Regions from separate parts of the Rhodoferax sp. SPJ4 genome, predicted to be linked through region 3. Evidence: predicted binding sites of a transcription regulator. Region 3 holds the regulator's gene; each other region holds the start of a gene.
The links. Region 3 encodes sigma-54, which starts transcription at its own class of promoters, with help from an activator protein. Its sites were predicted from a motif close to TGGCANGNAANCTGCTTT; they were not measured.
Positions count from the first base shown of each region.

Region 1 (6,806 bases), on a different contig from region 3:
TGGCACCCCCCACAGCCGTGCCACTTCCGCGCGGTGTTCTGGGTTGGCCATGTCGCGGTGGGCACTGATCAGGTTGGCCAGTCCACCCACCTCGCGGCCACCCATGGCATTGGGCTGGCCGGTCAGAGAGAAGGGGCCTGCCCCCGGTTTGCCAAGCTGACCGGTGGCCAAATGCAGATTGATCAGGGCGGCATTCTTGGCTGTGCCGCTGCTGGACTGGTTCAGACCTTGGCAATAAAGACTGAGGGTGGCCGGCGACGTGGCGAACAGCCGCGCAGCCTCTAGCAGATCGGTCTTGGGGAGCCCGCACAGGTCAGCCACGAGGTCCGGTGTGTAGTCGCGCACCGTGGCTTTGAGTGCATCGAACCCCGTGGTGTGTGCCGCGATGTAGGCGGTGTCCACCCAGCCCTCCCACAACATGATGTGCAGCAAGCCGTTGAACAGGGCCACATCGGTACCGGGCTGGATGGGAAGGAACAAGTCGGCGATTTCGGCCGTGTCGGTGCGGCGCGGGTCGCAGAAGATGATCTTCATCTGGGGATTGGCGTGCTTGGCCTCCTCGATTCGTCGAAACAGAATGGGGTGGGCGTAGGCGGTGTTGCTGCCGACGATGAAGATGCACTGGGCATGGTTCACGTCGTCGTAGCAGGTCGGCGGGGCATCAGCCCCCAGTGTCATTTTGTAGCCAGCCACTGCGCTGCTCATGCACAGTCGGGAGTTGGTGTCCACGTTGTTGGTGCCGATCAGACCCTTGGCCAGTTTGTTGAAGACGTAATAGTCCTCCGTGAGCAATTGGCCTGAGATGTAGAAACCCACCGCGTCCGGTCCATGGGTCAGTATCACGCTGGCAAATTCGGTGGTGGCCAAGTCAAGCGCGGCATCCCATCCAATGCGATGGGGTGCCGCACCCCGTTGCAGTCTTTGCATCGGGTGCAACAGCCGGGTTTGCCGCGTCACGGCGGCGCTGGCGGTCAGGTGCAGGGTTGACCCTTTGCTGCACAGCTTGCCAAAGTTGGCCGGATGGTCAGGGTCACCGCGCACGCCAGTGATTTGGTCCCCCCGGGCTTCGATGACCACACCGCAGCCAACCCCGCAGTAGGGGCAGGTGGATTTGGTTTCGTGAATCGTCATGCCATGGTGGCTTTGAGTGCCGGCCCAGCCAGAGGCTTGGGCAGATCCAGCGCGTGGGTTTTCAACTCCGCTGCGTTCAGGAACACCGTGCCATCGGACACCTTCACTGCGAACCTGGGCACACATCCTTCGTCGGGCGATTTGGCGCAGCCGTCGTCCAGACCGATATTCCAGTTGTGCAGGGGGCAGGCCACGCTTTCACCGTGCACGATGCCCTGGCTCAGTGGTCCGCCCTTGTGGGGGCAACGGTCGAGCAAGGCAAACACCTTGTCTTCGCTGTTGCGGAACACCGCTACGTCCATGCCCTCGGCGCGGGTCACGCGGCGCGAACCCAGCACCGGGATGTCGCTCACCAAACAGATCTTTTTCCACTCGCTCATTTTTTTTCCTAGAAATCAGGCGGTGAGGGCCGAGTACATGCTGGTCACCCGGTCCATCACACTCAAAAGGTTCTCGCTGGTGACGAAGACGTCGGACAGCGCGGTCGGGCTGGTGCCCTGGATGCGTTGCAGCGCATGGTCGAAAAACACCCACTGGCTGTCGGCCAGCAGGAGTTCGTCGCGGATGCTGCTGGTGGCCTCGGGCGCGTTGCGCAGCAGCGTCATGGCGGCCATGAACTCGCTCCTGGCTTTGGTGATCTCGTCCTTTGCACGGTCGGGGTCCACCGGCAAGGCGGCGGCGTAGTAGAACTTGGCCATGCGTTGTGACAGCATGCGCTGGCGGCCGGCCACATTGACCAGCTTGCCCACCGGTTTGCCGGAGGTGGCCTCGTACTGCAGCGTGCCCTGGTGGGCCAGCGCCAGCACCCGTGCGTCGGTGGCCAGCAGGTCCATGGCGCCACCTTTGCCAGGCTTGCTGCCCACCAGGGCGGCTTTGTATTCGCTCCACACCGCATCAAGCTTGACATAGGTGTCGCGGATCTCGACGGAGGGCGCGTAGGCTTTCAGTTCCACCAGCTGGCGGTCGAACAAGGCCATGGACTTGTCCAACACCTGCTGGGCGCTGCCTGGCTGGCACTGGTGCACCAGTGCCAGCCAGGCTTTGCCCATGCGCTGCGACAGCATGCGCTGGCGGCCGGCCTTGTTGATGGCGTCGTTCATGCCCGTCACCTGGGCCCGCAACGGCAGGTAGGACGCTGCGCCGCAGGCTGCGGTGCCGAGCAGGAGCGTTCTGCGCTGCATGCTGAGCCTCAGGCGGACAGGGGCGCGAACTGCCGGGTGTCAACCGCGGCCTTGTCGAACTCGAACCAGGGGTCGGGTTCGCCGTCGAGGGCAAACTGCAATTGAGCCCACAGTGCCTTGCGGCCCTCGTGGTCATCCAGAATGCGCTTCTTCACGTAGTCCAGGCCGACGCGGTTCACGTAATGCACCGTGCGCTCCAGGTACCAGCCTTCCTGGCGGTAGAGCTCGCAGAAGGCGCCGGTGTACTCCAGCACCTCGGCGGCGGTTTTGACCTTGACGAAAAAATGCGCCACTTCGGTCTTGATGCCGCCGTTGCCGGCGATGTACATCTCCCAGCCGCTGTCGACACCGATCACACCCACGTCCTTGATGCCGGCCTCGGCGCAGTTGCGCGGGCAGCCCGACACGGCGAACTTGACCTTGTGCGGTGCGTACATGCGCCACATCGCGCGCTCCAGGTCCTTGCCCATCTGGGTGCTGTCCTGCGTGCCCATGCGGCACCATTCGCTGCCCACACAGGTCTTCACCGTGCGCAAGGCCTTGGCGTAGGCGTGGCCGCTGGGCATGCCGATGTCTTTCCAGACGTTGACCAGGTCTTCTTTCTTCACGCCCAGCAAGTCAATGCGCTGGCCGCCAGTAACCTTGACGGTGGGGATCTGGTACTTGTCCACCGCGTCGGCAATGCGGCGCAGCTCGTCGGCGGTGGTTTCGCCGCCCCACATGCGGGGGATGACCGAGTAGGTGCCGTCCTTCTGGATGTTGGCGTGGCTGCGTTCGTTGATGAAACGGCTTTGCGGGTCGTCCTTGGCCTCCTTGGGCCAGGTGCTGATCAGGTAGTAGTTGACGGCCGGGCGGCAGCTGGAGCAGCCGTTGGGGGTCTTCCAGTCGAGGTACTTGAACACGTCGCCGGTGGTCAGCAGCTTGCGGCCATCGGGCAGCGGGGTGCGGATGGCGTCGCGCACCGCCTGATGGCCATGGTCGGTACAGCCGCACATGGCCTTGAGCTTGGGCGTGGCCGAGTAGTCACCGCCGGCGGTGAACATCAGGATCTGTTCCACCAGGCCGGTGCAGGAGCCGCAGGAGGCGCTGGCCTTGGTGTGCTTTTTCACCTCTTCCAGCGTGAACAAGCCCTTCTCGCGGATGGCCTTGCAGATGGTGCCCTTGTTGACGCCATTGCAACCGCAAACCTCGGCGTCGTCGGGCATGCTGGCGGCCTTGGTGTGGCCTTCGTGGCCAACGTCGCCGATGTTGGCGCCGGCCTCACCGAACATCAGCTTGTCGCGGATGTCGTTGATGCTGCGACCGTCGCGCAGCAGCTTGAAGTAGTAGCTGCCGTCCACGGTGTCGCCGTACAAGCAGGCGCCGACCAGTTTGTCGCCCTTGATGACCAGCTTTTTGTAGACGCCGCCATAGGGGTCGGACATGACGATTTCTTCCGTGCCTTCCCCGCCCATGAACTCACCGGCGGAGAACAGGTCGATGCCGGTGACCTTGAGCTTGGTGGAGGTCAGCGAACCGACGTAGCGGCCGATGCCGAACTGTGCCAGGTGGTTGGCGGCGACCTTGGCCTGTTCGAACAGCGGGGCCACCAGGCCGTAGGCGATGCCGCGGTGGGCTGCGCATTCGCCCACCGAGTAGATTCGGGCGTCGGTCACGGTCTGCATGGTGTCGTTGACCACGATGCCGCGGTTGCAATGCAGGCGCATCTTCTCGGCTAGCTCAGTGTTGGGGCGGATGCCCACGGCCATCACCACCAGATCGGCCGGCACCTCGCTGCCGTCCTTGAACTTGATGGCCGTCACGCGGCCATCGGCGCCGCCCAGCAGCGACTCGGTCTGGGCGCCGATCATGAACTTCAGGCCGCGGTCTTCCAGCGACTTCTGCAACAGCTTGCCGGCCTTGTCGTCGAGCTGGCGCTCCATCAGCCAGGGCATGACGTGGACCACGGTCACGTCCATGCCACGCAGCATCAGGCCGTTGGCGGCTTCCAGGCCCAGCAGGCCGCCACCAATCACCACCGCCTTTTTGTACTTGGCCGCGGCGTCAATCATGGCGTTGGTGTCGGCGATGTCGCGGTAGGCGATCACGCCCTGCAACTCCTTGCCGGGCACCGGCAGGATGAAGGGGTTGGAGCCGGTGCACATAAGCAGCCGGTCGTACTCGGCCTCCACCACGTTGCCTTGCTCGTCCACTGCCCGCACCACACGCTTGACCCGGTCGACTTCGGTGACCTTCTTGCCGGCGTGCAGGGTGATGTGGTTGTCGGTGTACCACTCCCAGGAATTCAGCACGATCTCGTCCAGCGTCTGCTCACCCGCCAGCACCGGCGACAACAAAATCCGGTTGTAGTTGGGGTGGGGCTCGGCGCCAAACACCGTGATGTCGTAGAGCTCGGGCGCGATCTTGAGCAGTTCCTCAATGGTGCGAACGCCTGCCATGCCGTTGCCCACCATCACGAGTTTTGATTTTTTCATGCTTGTTCCAGAAATTGCGTGATGGTCTGAATAAGCAAACAGCGGGCCAGCCAGACGGCCTCTGTACCGGCATGGTGCATGCCGGTTCTGCGCCAGCATGAGGCGCTAGCCCCGATTTGGTGGCTAGCCGGCACCAATTGCGTGCGCAATCAGGGGATTCCTGGGGTCTTTGCCTCAAAAGCAGGCTGGCACGCAGCTTGCGCAGGGAGATGCACCAAAAAACAGTCAGCAACTCCTCTTGACCGAGCATTCATGAAATCAAAATCCTCTTTTTGGAGCGCGGGCCACCCGCCAACCCTGATCGCCGCCTTCCTGTATTTCGACCTGGCGTTCATGGTCTGGGTGATTCTGGGGCCGCTGGGCGTGCAAATCGCCAAGGATCTGCAGCTGGATGCCGCCCAAAAAGGCCTGATGGTGGCCGTTCCGGTGCTCTCGGGGGCGCTGTTGCGCATCGTCATGGGGGTGCTGGTGGACCACCTCAAGCCCAAGAAGACCGGCATCATTGCCCAGCTCATCGTCATGGGGGCCCTGGCCTGGGCCTGGCTGGCCGGCATTCACAACTACACCGAAGTGCTGGTGCTGGGTGTGTTGCTGGGTGTGGGCGGTTCGTCGTTCGCCGTGGCGCTGCCACTGGCCTCGCGCTGGTACCCGCCGGAACACCAGGGCACGGCCCTGGGCATTGCCGGTGCCGGCAACTCCGGCACCGCCATCGCCGCGCTGATCGCTCCTTCGCTGGCGGCCTGGTTCGGCTGGGGCAATGTGTTCGGCCTGGCATTGATCCCGCTGGCCTTGGTGTTCGTGATCTACCTCGTCATGGCCAAGGACGCGCCCGACTGCCCGCCCGCCAAGCCGCTGGCCGACTACCTCAAAGTGCTGAAGGACAAGGACGCCTGGTGGTTCATGTTTTTCTACAGCGTGACCTTCGGCGGCTTTGTGGGCCTGGCCGCGTCGCTGACCATTTACTTCAACACCCAGTACGGTCTGGACGCCAAGACCGCCGGTTTCTACACCGCGGCCTGCGTGTTCGCCGGCTCGCTGATGCGTCCCATCGGTGGCAACTTGGCCGACCGCATCGGCGGCATCAAAAGCCTGTCGGTGATGTACGTCGTGGCCGCCTGCGCGCTGGCCGTGGTCAGCATCGGCCTGTCGTCGTCCTGGGCCGCCCTGGCCGTGTTCGTGATTGGCATGCTGGCCCTGGGCATGGGCAACGGCTCGGTGTTCCAACTGGTGCCGCAGCGCTTCCGCAAAGAAATCGGTGTGATGACCGGCATGGTTGGCATGGCCGGCGGCATTGGCGGCTTTTACCTGGCCTCGTCGCTCGGTTACTCGCAAAAGGTCACCGGCAGCTACCAGACCGGCTTCCTGATCTTTGCCGGCCTGGCGCTGGTGGCCCTGGTGGGCCTGACCGTGGTCAAGCAACGCTGGCGCACCACCTGGGGCTCGGCGGCCATGACCACCGCGAAGATCTGACCGGTTCCGCCGGTTAAGCTCTCGCGATGCCGCTCCGCATCAGCGCCGCCCACCACTCCGCCACCGGCCCGCGCGAGGCCAACGAAGACTTCGGTGGCTTTGTCATCCCCACCGGGGACGAGTTGTCACGCAAGGGCTTTGCCGCGGTGGTGGCCGACGGCGTGTCCGGGGGCGATGGGGGCCGCGAGGCGGCCGAGCACTGTGCCCGCAACGTGCTGGCCGACTACTACTCGACGCCCGACAACTGGGAGGTGTCGCAGGCGCTGGACCGCATCGTCCAGGCCTTGAACCGTTGGGTGCAGACCCAGGCCCGGGCCCGCCATTCGCGGGTGGGCATGGCCACCACGCTGACCAGCCTGGTGCTGCGTGGCAATGCCTACTACTTCTCGCATGTGGGTGACACCCGTTTGCTGCTGTGGCGGCCGGGTACGCCCGACACGGTGCAACAACTCACCACCGACCATGTGTGGCAGCGTCCGGAAATGGAGCATGTGCTGACCCGGGCCGTGGGGCTGGACAGCAAGCTGGCGGTCGACCATGGCTTTGGCCC
Region 1 is NZ_JBYZMN010000001.1:884,817-891,622, forward strand. Features, by position in the region: gene AC4BAR_RS04435 (nitrate reductase) at 1-1,125, opposite strand, end outside; gene nirD (nitrite reductase small subunit NirD) at 1,128-1,511, opposite strand; gene AC4BAR_RS04445 (type IV pili methyl-accepting chemotaxis transducer N-terminal domain-containing protein) at 1,527-2,312, opposite strand; gene nirB (nitrite reductase large subunit NirB) at 2,321-4,786, opposite strand; gene AC4BAR_RS04455 (nitrate/nitrite transporter) at 5,039-6,256, shown strand; gene AC4BAR_RS04460 (bifunctional protein-serine/threonine kinase/phosphatase) at 6,283-6,806, shown strand, end outside.
Region 1: the regulator sigma-54 is predicted to act here: its motif matches at 4,864-4,881, upstream of nirB (nitrite reductase large subunit NirB).

Region 2 (6,806 bases), on a different contig from region 3:
TAGGCGCCGTTGATGTAGCCCACGCGGGCCGCACCAATGGGGCCAGCGAACGGGATGCCGGAGATGGCCAGCGCGGCGCTGGAAGCAATCAGCGCGGCGATGTCGGCGTCAACTTCCGGGTTCAGCGACACGGTGTGGATGACCACGTGCACTTCGTTGTAGAAGCCTTCGGGGAACAGCGGGCGGATCGGGCGATCGATCAGGCGGCTGGTCAGGGTTTCGTGTTCGCTGGGCTTGGCTTCGCGCTTGAAGAAGCTGCCGGGGATCTTGCCGGCGGCGTAGGTCTTCTCGATGTAGTCAACGGTCAGCGGGAAGAAGTCCTGGCCGGGCTTGGCCGACTTGGACGCCACCACGGTGGCGAGCACCACGGTGTCATCGATGTTGACCAGCACGGCGCCAGAAGCCTGGCGGGCGATTTCGCCGGTTTCCATGGTGACCTGATGCTGGCCCCACTGGAAGGTCTTGGTGACTTTGTTGAAAATGGACATGCGATTCTCCTGTGGTTGGCGGGGTTATGGCCACCCCGCTTGGCCTGAAGCCCACAACACAGAACACGATGCCATCCCAGTGGGGTTCGCGGCAGACCCGCAAGCACCATTGGAATGACACAGCTTCGCTCTGTTTTTGCAGCCTTCGAAATCTGAAAACAAGAAAGCGCCTGAGCTAGTGGTGCACTAACCCAGACGCCTTCGTGGTGAACTTACCGATTACTTGCGCAGGCCAAGCTTGGCAATCAGGGCAGCGTAACGGTCAAAATCCTTGGACTTGAGGTAGTCCAGCAGCTTGCGGCGGCGGCTCACCATGCGCAGCAGACCGCGGCGGCCGTGGTGGTCCTTGGCGTGGGTCTTGAAGTGGGGGGTGAGCTCGTTGATGCGGGCGGTCAGCAGCGCAACTTGCACTTCTGGGCTACCGGTGTCGTTGGCGCTGCGGGCATTGGCCTTCACAACGTCGGCTTTGATCAAAGCGGTCATGGTTTTCCTTGGGGTTTGGCAATGAAGCCAGTGGATCGACTTGCGCTGGGCAACGGAACGGCGCCCAGCGTGCGCTTCGGCACCAATGCCAAAGCCTGTCGATTATAGCCCAGACCAGGCCGGCGGCGGCGCCCGGCAGACCCCCGAGGCCGGGTTGGCACAACCCCGGTCTTGAAAACCCCCAGCCCACGCCCATCTGCCAGCCATGTGGCAATCGTGTTGAGCGCCGCGCTGATTCACAGGAGAACCCCGATGTTTTTTGCCGCCACCACCCCCGTCGCCCTGCGCCGCCAGACCCAGGCCGTCGCCCCCCGCCACCTGGACCAGGCGCTGGAGCGATTCCTCGACAACGCCTTCCAGACCCCAGCCCGCCGCGCCCAGGCCCGCTTCGGCCAGACCGACACCCATTACACGCTGACGCTGGACCTGCCCGGCATTCCCAAGGCCCAGCTGGCCCTGGGCATCGATGGCCAAGAGCTGCGCATCGAAACCACCGCCGAAGCGCCGCGCGCCTTCCAGGCCAGCTACGAGCTGCCGCAGGACGTGGACGCCGCGGCCAGCCGCGCCACGCTGGAAGACGGTGTGCTGACCGTGACCCTGGCCCGCAAGCAGCCGGTCGACAGCCGGGTCAAAATCGCAATCGACTGAGTCCCTGGGCGCTGCTGCGGCCAGCTCAGGCCGTCGGCAGCGCCTCGGCCAGCAGGGTCTGGGCCAGCGGCCAGCGCGGCTTGACGTCAAAGGCGTAAGTCCGGCTGGCCGACTCCACCCCCGATTGCAGCCGCATCGCGGCGGCCATGGCGATCATGGCGCCGTTGTCGGTGCACAAATGCAGCTCCGGGTAGTGCACCCGCACGCCGGCGCGCTGGCAGGCCTGGTTGAGCTGGGCTCGCAACGGCCGGTTGGCGCCCACGCCGCCAGCCACCACCAGGCGCTTGAGCCCGGTGTCTCGCAACGCGGCCATGGACTTCTTCAGCAACACCTCCACGATCGCCGCCTCGGTGGAGGCCGCCAGGTCGGCGGTGCGCGCCGGCAGCGCAGCCCCCAGCTTTTTGGCCTGGGTCAGCACCGCGGTTTTCAGCCCGGCGAATGAAAAATCCAGGTTGCCACTGTGCAACAAGGGCCGCGGCAGCTTGAAGGCTGCGCCATCGCCCTGCTCGGCCAGCCGCGACAACGCCGGCCCACCGGGGTAGCCCAGGCCCAGCAACTTGGCCGATTTGTCAAAGGCCTCGCCGGCCGCGTCGTCGATGGTTTCGCCCAGCAAGGCGTACTGCCCCACCCCGTCGACCCGCATCAGCTGGGTGTGGCCGCCCGACACCAGCAGGGCTACGAAGGGGAACTGCGGCGGGTCGGCGCTCAGAAAGGGCGACAGCAAATGCCCTTCAAGGTGGTGCACACCCAGCACCGGCCGGTCCAGCGCCGCACCCAAGGCGCAGGCCACGCCGGCGCCCACCAGCAAGGCACCGGCCAGGCCAGGGCCGCGGGTGAAAGCCACCACATCGACCTGGTCCAGCGAGGCGCCCGAGGCCTTCAGCACCTCCTCGGTCAGCGGCAGCACCCGGCGGATGTGGTCGCGGCTGGCCAGCTCCGGCACCACACCGCCATAGGCTTGGTGCATCTCGATCTGGCTGTGCAAAGCATGGGCACGCAGCAAAGGCACGCCTTCGGCGCGCGCCTGCACCAAAGCCACGCCGGTTTCATCACAGGACGATTCGATGCCCAGCACGAGGAAGTTGGTCAACATAGGTCTTTGAGTTTAGGGGAAGCCCGCCGACGTCCCCGAGGGCCGATGCGCTCAGGGAACGACACAGTGCGCGAGCTGGGAACGCTGGCCGCAGCGCCGGGCCGCCCCAAGCAAGGCACGGCCCCCTCGGGGGGCAGGGAGCGACACGCAGTGCGCGACCGTGGGGGCCACCCTGGCTCGAATCTTGCGCCACCATCCGCATGAAAGAAGCCTTGCGCATTGTGGTCATTGCCCCCGATCTGGTGGTGGCCGACCCAGCCGACGACCACGCGGTGGCGCAGGCCGAGCGTTCGCGCAGCCTGCGCATCGGCTTGCTGGAAAGCGGCTTCAACTTGATCGCCATCTTGCCGGCCGACGTGTTTCTGACCGAGCGCCTGCACCAGTTGCAACCCGACATGGTGATCGTTGACGCCGAAAGCGAGGCCAGGGACGCACTGGAGCATGTGGTGATGGCCACCCGTGACGAGCGCCGGCCGATTGTGATGTTCACCAACGACGACGACAGCGCGCTGGCCCGCGACGCGGTGGCCGCCGGCGTGTCGGCCTATGTGGTGGCCGGCCTGTCGGCCGACCGCATTCGCCCCATCCTCAATGTGGCCATGGTGCGCTTTCAGCACGAGCAGGGCCTGCGCCAGGAACTGGCCAACGCCAAGTCGGAGTTGTCGGGCCGCAAGGTGATCGAGCGCGCCAAGGGCCTGCTGATGCAGCGCCAGCAGTTGTCGGAGCAGGAGGCCTACGACAAACTGCGCCGCGCCGCGATGAACCAGGGCCTGAAGCTGCACGAAGTCGCACAGCGCATGCTGGACATGGCCGATTTGCTTGGCTGAAATGGTGCGTCGCACCATCGCGGTGCTGAAACGCCCCATTCCCTGCACTCTCCCGTCTTCTTGCTGTGACTTTTTCCACGCAGGCCAGCCCGTGGGGCGGGATCAGCGGTTGCGGCGGCATTTCACCTCCCTCACAAAAGCTGGCACAGCGATTGCATAACTGATCGCAAGACTGAACAAGTCACCAGTGCAGCAGCCCAACGGCGGGTTGCAAGCCCTGGTCAAGGACAAAGGCGTCCCCATCCCTGCTCCTGTGCGCACTGCGCGCGGCGGCGGCTGATGTGGACGCCTTTTTTGTTTTCTGAACCACTAGGAGTGCCTCATGACCGACCTGTTGAAACACAACCTCAGCCGCCGCACGGTGCTGCAAGCTGCCGCCGTGGGTGCAGTGGGTTTGTCACCCGCCCTGCGCGCCACGGTGTACGCCGCCGGCTCGGACAAGCCCGAAAAGGAAGAAGTGAAGATCGGCTTCATCCCGCTGACCGACTGCGCCAGCGTGGTGATGGCCTCGGTGCTGGGTTTCGACAAAAAGTATGGTGTCAAGATCATTCCCAGCAAGGAAGCTTCTTGGGCCGGCGTGCGCGACAAACTGGTCAACGGCGAGCTGGACATGTCCCATGTTCTTTATGGCCTCGTCTACGGCGTCCACTTGGGCACCTCCGGTCCCAAGAAGGACATGGCAGTTCTCATGAGCATCAACAACAACGGCCAGGCGATCTCGCTTTCGAAAACACTGGCTGACAAAGGCGCAGTGGATGGTCCGTCGCTGGCCAAATACATGGCAGCCAACCCGAGGGAGTACACCTTTGCCGGCACTTTCCCGACCGGCACCCATGCGATGTGGATGCATTACTGGCTGGCCGCCGCCGGCATCAATCCGGTATCCGGAGCGAAATTGATTACCGTGCCGCCGCCGCAGATGGTGGCCAACATGCGCGTGGGCAACATGGACGGCTTCTGCGTCGGAGAGCCGTGGAATCACCGCGCCATCATCGACGGCATTGGCATCACCGCCAACACGACGCAGGACATCTGGAAGGACCACCCCGAGAAGGTCTTGGGTACCACCGCCGATTTCGTGAAGAAGTACCCCAACACGACCCGCGCCGTGATGATGGCGGTGTTGGAGGCCAGCCGGTGGATTGATGCTGGCCTGCAGAACAAGATGAAGATGGCCGAGACCGTGGCTGAGAAGAGCTACATCAACACCAGCGTGGACGCCATCAACCAGCGCATCCTGGGCCGCTACCAGAACGGCATGGGCAAGACCTGGGACGACCCCAACCACATGAAATTCTTCAATGACGGAGCGGTGAACTTCCCCTACCTCTCCGACGGCATGTGGTTCCTGACGCAGCACAAGCGCTGGGGCCTGATCAAGGAGCATCCGGACTACCTGGCCGTGGCCAAGCAGATCAACCAGATCGAACTGTACAAGCAGGCTGCGTCTGCGCTGAATGTCAGCGTGCCCAAGGATGTGATGCGCACCAGCAAGCTGATCGACGGCGTGGTCTGGGACGGCAAGGACCCGAAGAAATATGCCGACGGCTTCAAGGTCAAGGCCTGAGCCGCCCTGCCCCTCATGCCCCATCCACCCATCTTCCAGAGGTGACACCATGGTCAGTGCTGTTTTTCATCTTCCCCTCGATGGCCCCGCTGCCGCCGTCACGCCGGCGGTCCCCAAGGCCGTGGTCCGTCCGGTCCAGGCGGCCAACGACGCCACCCCGGTGGTCGCGAAAGCGCGCATCCGGGCCCCGATCGACTGGCGCGCCATCGCGCAGCGGGTCTTGCCACCGGTGGCTGGCCTGGGCGTGCTGGTGGGCATCTGGGCCCTGGTGTCCATGACCACCAAGGGCAGCATCCCGTCGCCGCTGGACACCCTGGCCCAGGCCATCGCGGTGTTCAGCGACCCCTTCTACATCAAGGGTCCGAACGACCAGGGCGTGGGCTGGAACGTGCTCAGCTCGCTGAAGCGGGTGGCGCTGGGCTTTGGCCTGGCGGCACTGGTGGGTATTCCGTTGGGCTTTGCCATCGGCCGCTTCACCTTTCTGAGCCGCATGTTCAACCCGCTGATCAGCCTGCTGCGCCCGGTGTCGCCACTGGCCTGGCTGCCGATCGGCCTGCTGGTCTTCAAGGGCGCCAACCCGGCCGCCATCTGGACCATCTTCATCTGCTCCATCTGGCCCATGATCATCAACACCGCGGTGGGCGTGCAACGGGTGCCGTCCGACTACATGAACGTGGCCCGGGTGCTGAACCTGAGCGAGTGGAAGATCATGTCCAAGATCCTGTTCCCGGCGGTGCTGCCCTACATGCTGACCGGCGTGCGGCTGGCGGTGGGCACGGCCTGGTTGGTGATCGTGGCGGCCGAGATGCTGACCGGCGGCGTGGGCATCGGCTTCTGGGTCTGGGACGAGTGGAACAACCTGAACGTGAAGAACATCATCGTGGCGATCTTCGTCATCGGCGGTGTGGGGCTGCTGCTGGAGTTCGCGCTCATCAAGCTGGCCACCGCGTTCACGTTCGAAGAAGTCAAGATGTAAAGGGAGCACACCATGAGCGAACACCTGACCACCAAGTACATCCAGATCGACAACGTCGAGCAGGTCTTCAAGACCGCCAAAGGCCCTTTCTGTGCGCTGCAAAACGTCAACCTCACCGTGGCCAAAGGCGAGTTCATCACGCTGATCGGCCACTCGGGCTGCGGCAAGTCCACGCTGTTGAACCTGATCGCCGGCCTGACCCTGCCCAGCAGCGGCAGCCTGATCTGCGCCAACCGCGAGATCAGCGGCCCCGGCCCCGACCGCGGCGTGGTGTTCCAGAACCACTCGCTGCTGCCCTGGCTGACCTGCTTTGAGAACGTCTACCTCGCGGTGGAGCGGGTGTTTGGCGCCTCCAGCCGCGTCACCGGCAAGGCTGCCGAAACCAAGGCCCAGCTGGTGGCCCGCACCGACGCCGCACTGGCCTTGGTGGGCCTGACCCACGCCGCCCACAAGCGGCCCGGGGAAATCTCTGGCGGCATGAAGCAGCGCGTGGGCATTGCCCGTGCGCTGAGCATGGAGCCCAAGGTGCTGCTGATGGACGAGCCCTTTGGCGCCCTGGACGCACTGACCCGGGCCAAGCTGCAGGACGAATTGCTGGCCATCGTGGCGGCCACCAAGAGCACGGTGGTGATGGTGACCCACGACGTGGACGAGGCAGTGCTGCTGTCCGACAAGATCGTCATGATGACCAACGGCCCGGCCGCCACCATCGGCGAGGTGCTCA
Region 2 is NZ_JBYZMN010000001.1:893,366-900,171, reverse strand. Features, by position in the region: gene pnp (polyribonucleotide nucleotidyltransferase) at 1-488, opposite strand, end outside; gene rpsO (30S ribosomal protein S15) at 708-971, opposite strand; gene AC4BAR_RS04495 (Hsp20/alpha crystallin family protein) at 1,224-1,619, shown strand; gene tsaD (tRNA (adenosine(37)-N6)-threonylcarbamoyltransferase complex transferase subunit TsaD) at 1,645-2,712, opposite strand; gene AC4BAR_RS04485 (ANTAR domain-containing response regulator) at 2,913-3,539, shown strand; gene AC4BAR_RS04480 (CmpA/NrtA family ABC transporter substrate-binding protein) at 3,862-5,106, shown strand; gene ntrB (nitrate ABC transporter permease) at 5,156-6,082, shown strand; gene AC4BAR_RS04470 (ABC transporter ATP-binding protein) at 6,095-6,806, shown strand, end outside.
Region 2: the regulator sigma-54 is predicted to act here: its motif matches at 3,681-3,698, upstream of AC4BAR_RS04480 (CmpA/NrtA family ABC transporter substrate-binding protein).

Region 3 (6,806 bases):
CGGCAAAGTTCAGCGAGGTCAGCGGGCTGTGCTGGGCGGTGATCTCCACCTTGATGCTTTGCCGCGGCGTGAACCAGATTTCCCAGGCCACCTCGCTGGCGATGGCATAGAGGTCGTTTTCGCTGCGGTAAAAGCCGTCCGCCAGCTGCACCAGCACCCGCTGGGCCAACCGGCTGTGCAGGTTGAGCAGCATGGCGTCGCGCCAGGAGGCCACCACCCGCACGCCGCCGCGCAGCTTGTCGGTGTGGCCGCTGCACAGCCGCCGCACCTCGGCCTCCAGCAGGTCTTCCACGCCAGCGGCGCAGGGCAAAAAAAGGTGAAGTTGGTTCATTGGTCAAAAGCCTGGATGTTTCGCCGCCGGGCCGCCCCTGGGCGAAACACGGCCCCCTCGGCGGGCAGCGAACCACACGCAGTGGGGAGCGTGGGGGTCATGTTCACAGTGCTTTGCGCAGGTTGGCGGGCGCGATGCGCAAGGCCTCGCGGTACTTGGCCACGGTGCGGCGCGCGCACTCAATGCCCTGCTCTTTCAGCATCTCGGAAATCTGGTTGTCGCTGAGCGGCTTCTTGAGGTTTTCGGCGCTGACAAACTGCTTGATCAGCGCCCGCACCGCGGTGCTCGACGCGTTGCCGCCGGTTTCGGTGCCCAGTGCCGAGCCGAAGAAATACTTCAGCTCGAAGGTGCCAAAAGGCGTGGCCATGTACTTGGCGGTGGTGACCCGCGAGATGGTGGACTCGTGCAGGCCCAGCTCGTCGGCGATCTCGCGCAGCACCAGCGGCCGCATGGCCAGCTCGCCATGGACGAAGAAGTTCTTCTGCCGCTCGACGATGGCGCTGCTGACGCGCAGGATGGTGTCGAAGCGCTGCTGGATGTTCTTGATGAACCAGCGCGCTTCCTGCAGCCGCTGCTGAAGCGCCTGGGCATTGCCGCCGCGGCTGGCCTTGAGCGCACCGGCATAGATGTCGTGCACCCGCAGCCGGGGCATGACGTCGGGGTTGAGCTGGGCCCGGAAACGCGGGTTGGGGCCACGCCCCACCTGCACCACGATGACGTCGGGCACGACGATGTTGCGCTCCACGTCCACAAAGCGCCGGCCTGGCTTGGGCTCCAGGGTCTGGATCAGTGCAATGCCCTGGCGCACCAGCGCGTCGCTGAGCTGGCACAGCTGGGCCAGGCGCTTGAAATCGCGCCGCGCCAGCAGCTCCATGGGCTGGGCGCAAATGGCCTGGGCGGCCTTGACCACCTCGCTGGGGGGCAAGGCCTTGAGCTGCAGGCTCAGGCATTCGGCCAGGTGGCGAGCACCCACGCCCACCGGCTCCAGGCTTTGCAGCAGGCGCAAGGCCATGCCAAAACGCTGCACCAACTCCTCGACCTGCTCGGCATCGTCGCCGGCCAGGCCGCGGGCCAGCAGGTCCAGGCTGTCTTCGAGGTAGCCGTCGTCGTTGAGCGACTCGATCAGGAAACGCAGCGCGGCGCGGTCGATCTCGCTCAGGCGCAGCGACAAGGCCTGGCGGTGCAAAAAGGCGGTCAGCGACTCCTGCTGGCGGGCCAGTTCGGTGGCGTCCATCGCGCCGTCGTCGTCCTGCCGCTGGTGGGCTGGCGCGTCGCCGCCCCACTCGCTGTCGTTGGGCGCGATCTCGGTGCTGCCGTCGCCGTCCCAGTTGTCGGGCAGGGCTGGCTCACCGTCGCCCACCCCATCGGCCACCGCCTCGGTCTCAGTGCTGCTGGACGATGACGAAAACGGCTCGTCGTCGGCCCGGGCATCGGCCTGGGCCAGGCCAAACTCCTCGCGCGGCGCGGTCTCGTCGGCCACGTCGAGGAAGGGGTTTTCGTCGAGCATCTGCTCGACCTCCTGGCTGAGTTCCAGCGTGGACAGCTGCAGCAGTCGGATTGACTGCTGCAGTTGCGGCGTCAATGCGAGGTGCTGGGAGACACGGAGGGAAAGGCCTTGTTTCATGCAGGCGAACAAGGGACTGCGAATGCCCCGCAAGACTCAAACAGGGGCGCTGGTTTTTCCGCCGGGCCGCCCCAAGGAAAAACGCGGCCCCCTCGGGGGGCAGAGAGCGACACGCAGTGCGCGAACGTGGGGGCCATGTTCACATGCGGAAATGTTCGCCCAGGTAGACGCGGCGAACATCGGCGTTGTCAACGATCTCGGCGGGCGTGCCCTGGGCCAGCACATGACCGTCGCTGATGATGTAGGCGTGGTCGCAGATGCCCAGGGTTTCACGCACGTTGTGGTCGGTGATCAGCACGCCGATGCCGCGCGACTTCAGAAAACCGATGATGCGCTGGATCTCGATCACCGCGATCGGGTCGATGCCGGCAAAGGGCTCGTCGAGCAGGATGAACTGCGGCTGGGTGGCCAGGGCGCGGGCAATCTCGACCCGGCGCCGCTCACCGCCCGACAGCGCAGGGGCCGGCGAATCGCGCAGGTGCTCGACCCGCAGGTCTTGCAGCAGCGCATCCACCCGCTGCTCGATGACCGCGCGGCCCAGCGGCCGGCCGCCCTCGTCGCGCTGCAACTCCAGCACCGCGCGGATGTTGTCTTCGACATTGAGCTTGCGGAAGATCGACGCTTCCTGCGGCAGATAGCTCAGGCCCAGCCGCGAACGGCGGTGGATGGGCATGTGCTCGACCGACTGGCCGCCAATGGAGATCACGCCGGCGTCGGCCCGCACCAGGCCCACGATCATGTAGAACGAGGTGGTCTTGCCGGCGCCGTTGGGCCCCAGCAGGCCCACGACCTCGCCTTTTTGCACGGCCAGCGAGACGTCCTTGACCACCTTGCGGCTGCCGTAGGCTTTTTGCAGGCCGCGGGCTTCCAGCCGGCTGGGCGCCTCTGTGCCGCTGGCCGCGACCGGCAGCGCACTCATTTGCCGCTCCCGGGCAGGCGCTCGCTGGACCGCAGTTGGGCTGGCGGCTGGGCCGGCGTGGCCGACGCCGCCGCCTTGGGGGTGAGCACGGCGCGAATCCGGCCGCCCGGGTTGTCAGAGGCGGCATTGACCGCGCCACCGTTGACGGTGAAGACGTCGGAGGTGTTGTCGTAGGTGATCACGCTGCCGCTGGTTTCGTCGGTGACGGTGTCGCCCCGGAAACGGCGCAGCGTGGCCCGGCGTGTCAGCTTGACGTTGTCGGCTTTGCCGTCGTAGTCGATCTGCTCGGCCTCGCCCTCGATGAACTCGTCCAGGCCCTCGCGTTTCTGGCGGAAGTAGGCCAGTTTGCCCGGCGCCGCGGTGGCCACGCCGAACTGCGCGCCCTGGCCATCCTGCCGCACATCCACCCGGGCGGCCCGGATCAGCAGCGTGCCTTTGGAGATGACCACGTTGCCGGTGAACAGACTGGTCTGCCGCAGGTCGTCGTAACGCAGGGCATCGGCCTCGACGTTCATGGGTTTGTCTTTGTCGGCCTTTTCGGCCTGGGCCGGGCCAGCCGCTCCCAGCGTCAGCGACAACAAGACCCCAGCCAGGCGAAGGAACAAACGGGTGTTTTTCATAAGGGCATGATTCTTGCTGGCATTGTAGCCCGCCACCCGGGCAGGATTGGGGTTTCCCGTGACCATGCTGCATTGCAGCAACAACACCCCCCAAAGCCAAGGCCCGCGCGGTGGCGGGCCTTGGCATGGGGGGCGCAGCGCAGGCTTATTTGGCCTTGCGAACCTCGGCCACCAGGTAGTCGGCGACGGCCAGGGCCTGCGCCATGGTGCCGCCGGCCAGCGTGCCGTCGGTGTAATAACGGCCGGCAATGCCCAGCGAGGGCACGCCCTGGACCTTGAAGGCGTCCTGCAACTGGGCCGCCTTGCGGGCCTTGGAACTGGCGCTGAAGGAGCTGAACTGCTCGGTGAACTTGGCCTTGTCCAGGCCTTGCTTCTCGGCCCAGGCGATGATGGCGGCGTCGGTGTTCAATGGCTGCTTTTCCACATGCACGGCGTGGAAGACCTTGCGGTGCATGTCGTCGACCCGGCCCATGGCTTCCAGCGCGTAGTACAGGCGCTGCTGGGGCACGAAGTCGGCCCGGAAGGCCACCGGCACCCGGCGCACCACCACGTCCTTGGGCTGGCGCTTGATCCAGGGCTCCAGCGTGGGCTCAAAAGCGTTGCAATGCGGACAGCTGTACCAGAAGAACTCGATCACCTCGACCTTGCCGGCCGGCACGTCCACCGCCACCGGCTGGTCCAGCGTCAGGTACTGCTCGCCGTTCTGCGGCTTCGCACCCTGCGCCCTCGTGGCGCCCGACAAAGCCAACATGCCCACCGCCAACGCGGCCGAAAATTCCCGACGTTCCATGACTCGATCTCTCCTGTTGATGGGGGTCTGACTGCGCGGTGGCGCAAAAAGTTCAGCGCTGCACCCGCACCAGCGCGGTTTCCACGCCATTGGTGTCGAGTTTGTCCTTGCTGCGGTCGGCGTCCTCGCGGCGCTCGAACGGACCCACCCGGACCCGGTAGACGGTGCGACCGGACTGTTCGCGCTCGGTGACCTTGGCCTCCACCCCCATCAGCGACAAGCGCACCCGCTGGGCGTCGGCCTCTTCGGGCGTGCGGAAGGCGCCGGCCTGCACAAAGTAGGTGAAGGGGTCTACCGGCGCGCCGCTGGGCGCGGCGGGAACGGGGTTGGTGGCGGTGACCTTGGGCGTGGCCGCCGGGCCAGCAGCCGCGGCGCGGGCCCGGGCCAGGTCGCCCAGCGGGTCGGCCGAGGCCGGGGCTTTGGCGTCGGCGCGGGCGGGCGCACCGGGCGCCGGCCTGGCCGCCTCGCCGGTGACGGCCGGCGTGTTGCCCAGCGCCACCGGTGGGCGCACCGGGTTCTTGCCCTGCAGCGCGGCGTTGGGGTCCCAGTCCTTGTTTTTCTGGGCCTCGGCCGCCTCCTGGGTGGCCGAGCGGTTGGCCGGGGCCTTGTTCATGAAGGGCACCGGCACCTTGGTGACGAACACCGCCACCGCCAGGGCGGCGCCCAGGCCCACCAGCACCCCGATGATGAAGCCCACAATGGCCCCGCTGCGTCCTTGCTTCATGGTCTCTTTCTGCTCACATCTTGGTCGGGGCACTGACGCCCAGCATCGCCAGGCCATTGTGCAGCACCTGGGCGGTGGCGGCCACCAGGGCCAGCCGGGCCAGCTTGACGGCCGGGTCGTCGACCAGGATGCGTTCGGCGTCGTAGTAGCTGTGGTAACAGGCGGCCAGTTCACGCAGGTAGAAGGTGACGTCGTGCGGCGCGAAGCCGGCCGCGGCCTCGGTCAGCATGGCCGGGTACTTGGCCAGCAGCAGCATCAGCGCCTGGGCGGCCGGGCTGTCCAGCGGCGACAGGTCCACGCCGGCCAGGCTGGCGCGCTCACCGCCCCAGGCCGCCAGCACCGAGCAGATGCGGGCATGGGCGTACTGCACGTAGTAAACCGGGTTGTCGTTGTTCTGCGCCAGCGCCAGGTCGATGTCGAAGATGTACTCGGTGTCGGGCTTGCGGCTGAGCAGGAAGAAGCGCACCGCGTCCTTCGAGGTCCACTCGATCAGGTCGCGCAGCGTGACATAGCTGCCGGCACGCTTGGAGATCTTGACCTCCTCGCCGCCGCGCATCACCCGCACCATGGTGTGCAGCACGTAGTCGGGGTAGCCCTCGGGAATGCCCACGTTGGCGGCCTGCAGGCCGGCGCGCACCCGGGCGATGGTGCCGTGGTGGTCAGTGCCCTGGATGTTGATGACCCGGCCAAAGCCGCGTTCCCACTTGGTGATGTGGTAGGCCACATCGGGCACGAAGTAGGTGAAGCCGCCGTCGGACTTTCTCATCACGCGGTCCTTGTCGTCACCGTAGTCGGTGGACCTGAGCCACAGCGCGCCGTCCAGCTCGTAGGTCTTGCCGGCATCGATGAGCTTTTGCACCGCCGCCGCCACCCGGCCGCTGGTGTACAGGCTGGACTCCAGGTAGTACTGGTCGAAGCGCACCTGGAAGGCCTTCAGGTCCAGGTCTTGTTCACGGCGCAAATAGGCCACGGCGAACTCGCGCAGTGAATCCAGATCGTCGGCGTCGCCGCTGGCGGTGAATTCACGGTCGTCGGACTTGACGGTCTTCTTGGCCAGGAAGTCGGTCGCGATGTCGGCGATGTAGTCGCCGTTGTAGGCACTCTCCGGCCAGCCGGCGTCACCGGGCTTGAGGCCCTTGGCCCGGGCCTGGGTGGACGAGGCCAGGGTCTGGATCTGCACCCCGGCGTCGTTGTAATAGAACTCGCGGTGCACCCGCCAGCCCTGGCTGTCGAACAGGTTGCACAAGGCGTCGCCCAGCGCGGCCTGGCGGCCATGGCCCACGTGCAGCGGGCCGGTGGGGTTGGCGGAGACAAACTCCACCAGCAGGCGCTGGCCGTTGTCGGCCTGGCGGCCAAAGGCCTCGCCACCGCTCAGCACCTCGCGCACCACCTGCTGCTTGGCCTCGGGCTTGAGGCGGATGTTGATGAAGCCCGGGCCGGCGATCTCGATCGCCGCCACCCAGCGCTCGAAGGCCGGTGCGGCCAGCAGCGCGCTGCGCAGGGTCTCGGCCAGCTGGCGTGGGTTGGCCTTCATGGGCTTGGCCAGCTGCATCGCGGCGGTGAGGGCGAAGTCGCCATGGGCGGCGACCTTGGGCGACTCGAAAAACGCCTTGCTGGCGGCTCCGGGGCTGAGGGTTTCCAGCGTCAGCGCGAGCGCTTCCAACAATTCGTTTTTGACAGACAACATGCGGCGGATTTTACGGGTCGGCCTTTGGGAGGAGGCGGGCCCGCTTGTTGGCGCCCTCAGAATGTGCTTGAATCAACCTCGCGCTTTCCCCCATCACCTTTGTGGAGAATC
Region 3 is NZ_JBYZMN010000003.1:21,416-28,221, forward strand. Features, by position in the region: gene AC4BAR_RS11230 (THUMP domain-containing class I SAM-dependent RNA methyltransferase) at 1-331, opposite strand, end outside; gene AC4BAR_RS11235 (RNA polymerase factor sigma-54) at 435-1,955, opposite strand; gene lptB (LPS export ABC transporter ATP-binding protein) at 2,095-2,874, opposite strand; gene lptA (lipopolysaccharide transport periplasmic protein LptA) at 2,871-3,494, opposite strand; gene AC4BAR_RS11250 (thiol:disulfide interchange protein DsbA/DsbL) at 3,640-4,284, opposite strand; gene AC4BAR_RS11255 (SPOR domain-containing protein) at 4,337-5,008, opposite strand; gene argS (arginine--tRNA ligase) at 5,022-6,695, opposite strand.